DNA from 2 places in the Rhizobium sp. P44RR-XXIV genome. Region 2 is predicted to be linked to the other one. Evidence: riboswitches for the same ligand, from Rfam matches in the RefSeq annotation. Region 2 holds a riboswitch; the other holds the start of a gene.
The links. Region 2 has a riboswitch for FMN ahead of BSK43_RS18485 (6,7-dimethyl-8-ribityllumazine synthase). Riboswitches for the same ligand answer to the same signal wherever they lie in the genome.
Positions count from the first base shown of each region.

Region 1 (3,408 bases), on a different contig from region 2:
TTTTCAAGGCGGCGCCTTGCCCTCTCCATGAAACGCTTGTTCATGCGATCCTCCGCCTCCTTGGAGCCGTCATGGAAAGTGCCGAACCACTTGTCGAGCGGAATGACGCCATCGGCATAATTGCACTCGAAGAATTTGTGATGCAGGTAGTGGTCATAGGCATGCGTGTCGATGGCGGTTTCGTTTCCGACAATGATCTTGTCGAAACCCGCATGTCCCGGGGCCGGCGCCAGCGCAGCATGCGTGAGGTGAAAAAGGGCGTGGACTGGGTTGGAAGGTATGATCCAGTGGATCAGCACGCCTGAGAAATAGAGCAGATGTTCGACCGGATGCATTGCCAATCCTGACCATGGCCCGGGATTGACATTGTTATGATGCAGCTTGTGAACGGCATGATAAAGCGGCGGCCAGTGGATCAGGCGGTGGACGAGATAGAAGTGCAGATCGCGAAATGTCGGGATCAGCAGCATGATCAAGCCGCAGTAGATCGGGTGTTCAGCAAAATCGATATAGGGAATGATGCCGTTTGCGAAGGCCCATAAAGTCAGAACTTCGAAAGCGGTCCAAAGCGGGATGGCGCTTGCGAAAGTCCAGATCACATTGTCGATTGTCTGATTGCTGAAAAGGAATGCGGAATTGTCCTTGGACGGCCACTTGCCGTTGTATTTGAAGGTCGTTCCCTGCTTCTTTTGCATATAAAGACGCAGATGAAACGCGCCGAAGAACAGAAAGACCAGGGCAGCGTTGCGGGCGAGAAGATAGGCGATCCAACCCGGCTCGAAGGTCTTCATGGTCTCCATGGATGGCGTTGCATAGAGCCACAGGAGCGTGCCGATGACGGCATAGACCGTGTTCCAAGGCATGAGATAGCCGGGATATCCGAAGAACCATTTCAGGAAGCCGATCGGCTGGGCCGGCCAGATGAAAACCGGCGGATATTTAAGGAGCTTGTTCGGCTTCCAGTCTCCGCGCTTGTCCCGCTTGCCATAGAGCGTGTCGTCCATCGTGCTGCCTCCCATGTCGCAAAAATCATGCCATCACTGTGTTTCATGCCAGGGTGGCGCGACAGCAGAGATTTGATGAGAATTGATCATGCGATGGCGTCGGGCAGGGCTTCCCATTCCGTGAGCATGGGCGAGCGGTACAATCCTTTGCTGGATTGCCTCGCTCGCCTTATATGTCTTTTTCCAACGGACGTTATGGGACATCCGGCTTTTGAGCCGACTATCCTGTCATTGGTTACGCTACGGAACTCTCCGGGGTGAAAGTGTCGCGGCGCTTGTGCGAGAGATAGGCCTGGAGGTCTTCGATCGTCACCAGAAGCAGGCCATGACGCTCCGCGAAGCGTTCGAGGTCAGGCAGACGCGCCATTGTTCCGTCGTCATTTGCGACTTCGCAGATCACGCCGGATGCTGTCCGCCCGGCAAGTCTGGCCAGATCGACGGCGGCTTCGGTATGTCCGGGCCGGCCGAGAACGCCTTCCGGGTGCGCACGCAAAGGAAAGATATGACCCGGACGCGCGAAATCGTCGGGGCGGGAGCCGGTCGTGACCAGCGCGCGGACAGTCGCAGCCCGGTCAGCCGCAGAGATTCCCGTGGTCGTTTCCGGAATGTAATCGACGGATACCGTGAAAGCGGTCTTTAAGACTTCCGTGTTGCGCGGAACCATGAGTGGGATTTCAAGCTCGTCGAGCCGTTGTCCTTCCATCGCGACACAGATCAGCCCCCGTGCGTGGTTCATCATGAATGCGATGGCCTTGGAGCTGATGGCGTCAGACGCGATCACCAGGTCGCCTTCGTTCTCGCGGTCACGGTCATCGACAACGACAACAATGTCCCCACGCGAGATCGCTTCTATTGCATCTTCTATTTTGGCAATTGCCATGTCTTCTGCCTTTCAAGGGTTAGCCACTTGCGTGGCATCCATGGCCGGTTCGCGGCCACCGTTTTCCCTTGGGCGAACAAGGATGCGAAACACCACGCGAGGTGGCGTTTGCAGCATTGCTCTCTTCCATCCGGACTATGACCGTCGGCTCCGGCATCTCACCGGATCTGCTGACCCCTCGTTTCACGAGCGCTCGCGGGCTCCGAGTTGCCTCGATACCGCCGGTGGGGAATTACGCCCCGCCCTGAGAACATTCTTAAGATAGGCGATCGGCAGCCGGTATCGCAAGAGGGTGCCTGGCGTCCTGCTGCCTTTCAATCGGTTCAAAGACTGAACAGTCTGTCCATGTGGCCGCTACGACATGATCAGGCCGCCATCGACATTGATGGTCTGGCCGGTGATGTAAGCCGCATCGTTGCTTGCAAGGAAGGTAACGAGGCCCGCAACGTCCTCGCCAGATCCGGCGCGCTTCATGGGTATGCCTTCGACCCATTCCTTCATGAGTTCACCCGGACCATAATTGCCGAGCAATTTGCCCCACGCCTGGTCGTTGTAGGCCCACATATCGGTTTCGATGATGCCGGGGCAGAAGGCGTTCACGGTGATGCCCTCGGTGGCGACTTCCTTGGCAAGGCTCTGGGTGATGCCGACGACGCCCATCTTCGAGGCCGCGTAATGTGGCGTGTAGATAAAGCCAGCACGCGCCTGACCGGAGGCCGTGTTGATGAGGCGGCCACCGCGGCCATGCTTGCGCATCCGGGCGATGGCTTCCTGGGCGCAAAGAAAGACGCCCTTGGTGTTGACGGCCATGATCTTGTCCCACTCGCCTTCGGTCATGTCCTCGACGCGGGCGATGGTGATGACGCCGGCATTCTGGATGGAAACATCGACGGCGCCAAAGGCCTGTTCGGCGGCATCGAACAGAGACTTGACGCTAGCCTTGTCGGTAACGTCGCCAACAAAGGAGATCGCCTTTCCGCCATCGGTCGTGATCTGCTCGGCGACCGCATGGACGGCGTCCTCATTGGCCGACACCACCAGATTGGCGCCTTCGCGCGCAAAACGTCTGGCAATCGCGGCACCGATCCCTCGGCTTGCGCCGGTAATGACGACGGTCTTGTTTTCGAAGCGTTGCATGCTCTTTTCCTCTACCGGTTAGGGGTACGGTCCGGTCACCCCGATGTTAAGCGACTGCAGAAATAATGTCGGAAAATTCCGATGCCTTCAGCGATGCGCCGCCGACCAGGGCTCCGTCCACATTGGGAACGCCGAAGATCGCCGCCGCATTCGCCGCCTTGACCGAGCCGCCATAAAGGATCCGTACAAGCGTACCATCCCGCTTCAATCGTTCTTCGAGCACATGGCGGATTGCGGCATGCACCTCTTCGATCTCCGCGATCGATGGCACCAGCCCGGTGCCGATCGCCCAGACCGGTTCATAGGCAATTGCGGTATTGGTGCTCGTCGTGCAGTCGGGGATCGACCCCTCAAGCTGGGCACGCACGACCTCGATCGCCTTGCCCT
Region 1 covers NZ_MPVZ02000029.1:1,061,197-1,064,604, reverse strand. Annotated here, with positions in the region: gene BSK43_RS30895 (sterol desaturase family protein) at 1-1,004, opposite strand, end outside; gene ribB (3,4-dihydroxy-2-butanone-4-phosphate synthase) at 1,240-1,884, opposite strand; FMN riboswitch at 1,999-2,140, opposite strand; gene BSK43_RS30885 (glucose 1-dehydrogenase) at 2,239-3,021, opposite strand; gene tpiA (triose-phosphate isomerase) at 3,068-3,408, opposite strand, start outside.
Region 1: it holds a riboswitch for FMN, as region 2 does, so the genes downstream of both, ribB (3,4-dihydroxy-2-butanone-4-phosphate synthase) here and BSK43_RS18485 (6,7-dimethyl-8-ribityllumazine synthase) in region 2, are expected to answer to the same signal.

Region 2 (3,408 bases):
TGGGTGCGGCTGCGACTGCCTCAGCTCCGCCCGATCGTAGAATTCATCACGCTGATGCCGCTGGTCATTCCCGCCATCGTCATCGTCTTCGGCTATCTCCGCCTCTACAATTCGTCGTCGATCCTGCCGCTGACCGGCTATAACGCCACGACGAACATTCTGCTTGTCTGTTCCTACATTGTATTATCCCTGCCCTATATGTATCGTTCAGTGGATACGGCGATGCGCACCATCGATATCGGCACGCTGACAGAGGCAGCCGAAAGCCTTGGTGCAAAATGGACAACGATCATGTTCAAATGCATCTTTCCAAATGTCATGAGCGGTGTGCTTTCCGGGGCTTTCATCACCCTCGCGATCGTCATGGGCGAATTCACCATGGCATCACTGCTCAATCGTCCAGCGTTTGGGCCCTACATGCAGCTCGTCGGCGCGAACAAGGCCTATGAGCCGTCGGCCTTGGCGATCATCGCGCTTGCTGTGACCTGGCTTAGCATGGCCCTCCTCCAGCTGGTCTCCCGTTTCTCAAAATCCGCTCCGATTAAGGCGTAAGGTTCCCCACTATGGCTTTTCTCGAACTGACCCACATCAAGAAGTCCTTCGGCGACATTCACGTCGTCCATGATTTCAATATGCAAATCGAGAAGGGGGAATTCATCTCCTTCCTCGGGCCTTCGGGCTGCGGCAAGACGACCGTGCTGCGCATGATAGCCGGCTTCGAAACGCCGACGGCCGGCTCGCTCACGATCAACGGCAAGGATCAGCGGGCGCTGAAGCCCAACCAGCGCAATATCGGCATGGTGTTCCAGGCCTATGCGCTGTTTCCGAACATGACGGTACATGACAACGTCGCCTTCGGTCTCAAGGTTGCCGGCATGGCCAAGCCCGAGATCGACAAGCGCGTCAAGGAAATGCTTGCTCTCATCAAGCTCGATCATCTGGCCGGGCGCTTTCCGTATCAGATGTCCGGCGGCCAACAGCAGCGCGTGGCACTTGCCCGCGCCATCGCCGTCAAGCCGCAGGTTCTCCTGCTCGACGAACCGCTGTCCGCACTGGACGCGAAGATCCGTGTATCGTTGCGCGAAGAAATCCGCGCCATTCAACAACAGCTCGGCATCACCACCGTCTTCGTGACACACGATCAGGAAGAAGCGCTTTCGATCTCCGACCGTATCGTCGTCATGAATGCCGGCCGCGCCGATCAGATCGGCACGCCCTTCGAAATCTACAATACCCCGGCCACCCGTTTCGTCGCGTCATTCGTCGGCACGCTGAACCTGATCGAAGGCAAGGTCGTCGATCCCGATAGCAACCGCATCTTGATCGGCGATCAGGGCGTGACCCTGAAACAGTCGGTCACGGCCTACAAGCCGGGCGACACCGTATCCCTCGCCTTGCGTCCGGAAGCCGGCTCGCTGGCCGAATCGGCAAAGGGCGATACCGCGCTGACGGGTGAAGTTTCCTCGGCCCACTTCCTGGGCTCGGTCATCCGCACCCGCATGAACGTCGCGGGGAATACGATTTCCTTCGATATGTTCAACAGCCCCGGCATGCTGCCCCCAAGCGTCGGCGAAAAGGTCACGCTGCGCTTCGCTTCATCCGATCTGCTGGTCATTCAGGACTGAGAATATGCCCTGTACGGCAGGGCAATTTTGGAAAACTATTCGCCAACGCCGGGCCAAAAGCCCGGCGTTTTTCTTTGATTTCCCTGCTGAAATGGATTTATAGTTCACTCGTTCTCAGGGCGGGGTGGAATTCCCCACCGGCGGTATGGGGGTCTTCCCCGAGCCCGCGAGCGCCTCCCGGTTTCGGAAGGGTCAGCAGATCCGGTGAGAGGCCGGAGCCGACGGTATAGTCCGGATGGAAGAGGGCAAGCAGGTCGCATCCTTCTCGACGAGAGGAGTGTTGCGTGCCTGCGTGTTCGCCCAAGGGATATTTGATACCAACCCTTGAAAGGCACAATTCATGACCATTTCTATCTCCACTCAGCCGAGCCGCATTGCGATCATTCGGGCTCGCTGGCACGCCGATATCGTTGATCGCTCCGTGGATTCCTTCGTTGCCGAATGGCAGACGACGGAAGGAGCATCGCCTATCGACATCTTCGATGTACCGGGCGCACTGGAAATTCCGCTGCATGCACAGACGCTCGCCCGCAACGGCCGTTATTCCGCGATTATCGCCACCGCTTTCGTTGTCGACGGCGGCATCTATCGCCACGAATTCGTTGCCAACACGGTTCTCGATGCCATGATGCGCGTACAGCTCGACACCGGCGTGCCGGTCCTCTCCGCCGTTCTGACGCCGCATCACTTCCAGGAATCGGAAGCCCACATCCAGTTCTTCAAGGAGCACTTCATCCTCAAGGGTCGCGAAGTGGCAAGCGCCTGCCGGCATTTGCTCAATGAGCGCGCCAAGCTGCTGCCATCGGTCACGGTCTGAGCTAGCATGATGGAGGCGCGGCAATGAGCCCGCCTCCATTTCTCAAGGGACAAATTCAGTGACCGTTCTGCGCATCATCCCCAACCTGCCCGCCGCCGATCCCGCCAGCGCGCGCCTTTTCTACAACGAATTGCTCGGCCTCGACATCGTCATGGATCACGGCTGGATCCTGACCTTCGCATCCGAATCGGCAACGGTTCCGCAGATCAGCGTTGCGAGCGAAGGCGGCTCGGGCACGATCGTCCCCGATCTCTCGATCGAGGTTGACGATGTCGACGCGCTTTATCAGCGTGCCACGAAAATGGGCTTCGGCATCCTCTATGACCTTACGGACGAGCCGTGGGGCGTTCGACGCTTCTATGTCCGCGACCCCTTCGGCAAGATCGTCAACATCCTCTCACATCGCTAGGCAGGTTATCGCAGTTCGGCATTGAATATCACGCGATCTGCAGACCACATCGACTCCGAAAACGCGATGGGGACACCATCCATATCAACATCCACCTTGCGGGTGATGAGCAACGGCACCGATTTCGGTTGTCTCAGCAGCCGCGCTTCCTCGGCCGTCGGCATCCGCGCCTCGATCTCGGTCGACAATCGCTCATAATCGGTAATGCCATAGCTCGCGAGCGCCGCCGTGATCGTCGGATGCAGCAATCGCGCCTTGTCGAAATCCGGAAAGCGCTCCGCGGGATAATAGGTGTCACCGAGTTCCACAGGAACACCATCGGCAGTCATGACGCCGCGCCGATGGATGACGAGCGCACCGACCACCAGCTTCAGGTATGGCGCAACACGTTCTGTCGCTGGCAGGATTTCATGGGCCAGTAACTCGCCACCAGGCTCGAAGCCCTGCTCGATGAGGTTCTTATGGAAACGGGTGCGCTTCGAGAGCGTATAATCGAGCACGCCCTTATGAACGAAGGTTCCCCGCCCCTGCTCGGCGCGAACCAACCCACGCTGCTC
Region 2 covers NZ_MPVZ02000028.1:276,890-280,297, reverse strand. Annotated here, with positions in the region: gene BSK43_RS18495 (ABC transporter permease) at 1-552, shown strand, start outside; gene BSK43_RS18490 (ABC transporter ATP-binding protein) at 564-1,625, shown strand; FMN riboswitch at 1,732-1,876, shown strand; gene BSK43_RS18485 (6,7-dimethyl-8-ribityllumazine synthase) at 1,966-2,442, shown strand; gene BSK43_RS18480 (VOC family protein) at 2,501-2,851, shown strand; gene phnF (phosphonate metabolism transcriptional regulator PhnF) at 2,857-3,408, opposite strand, start outside.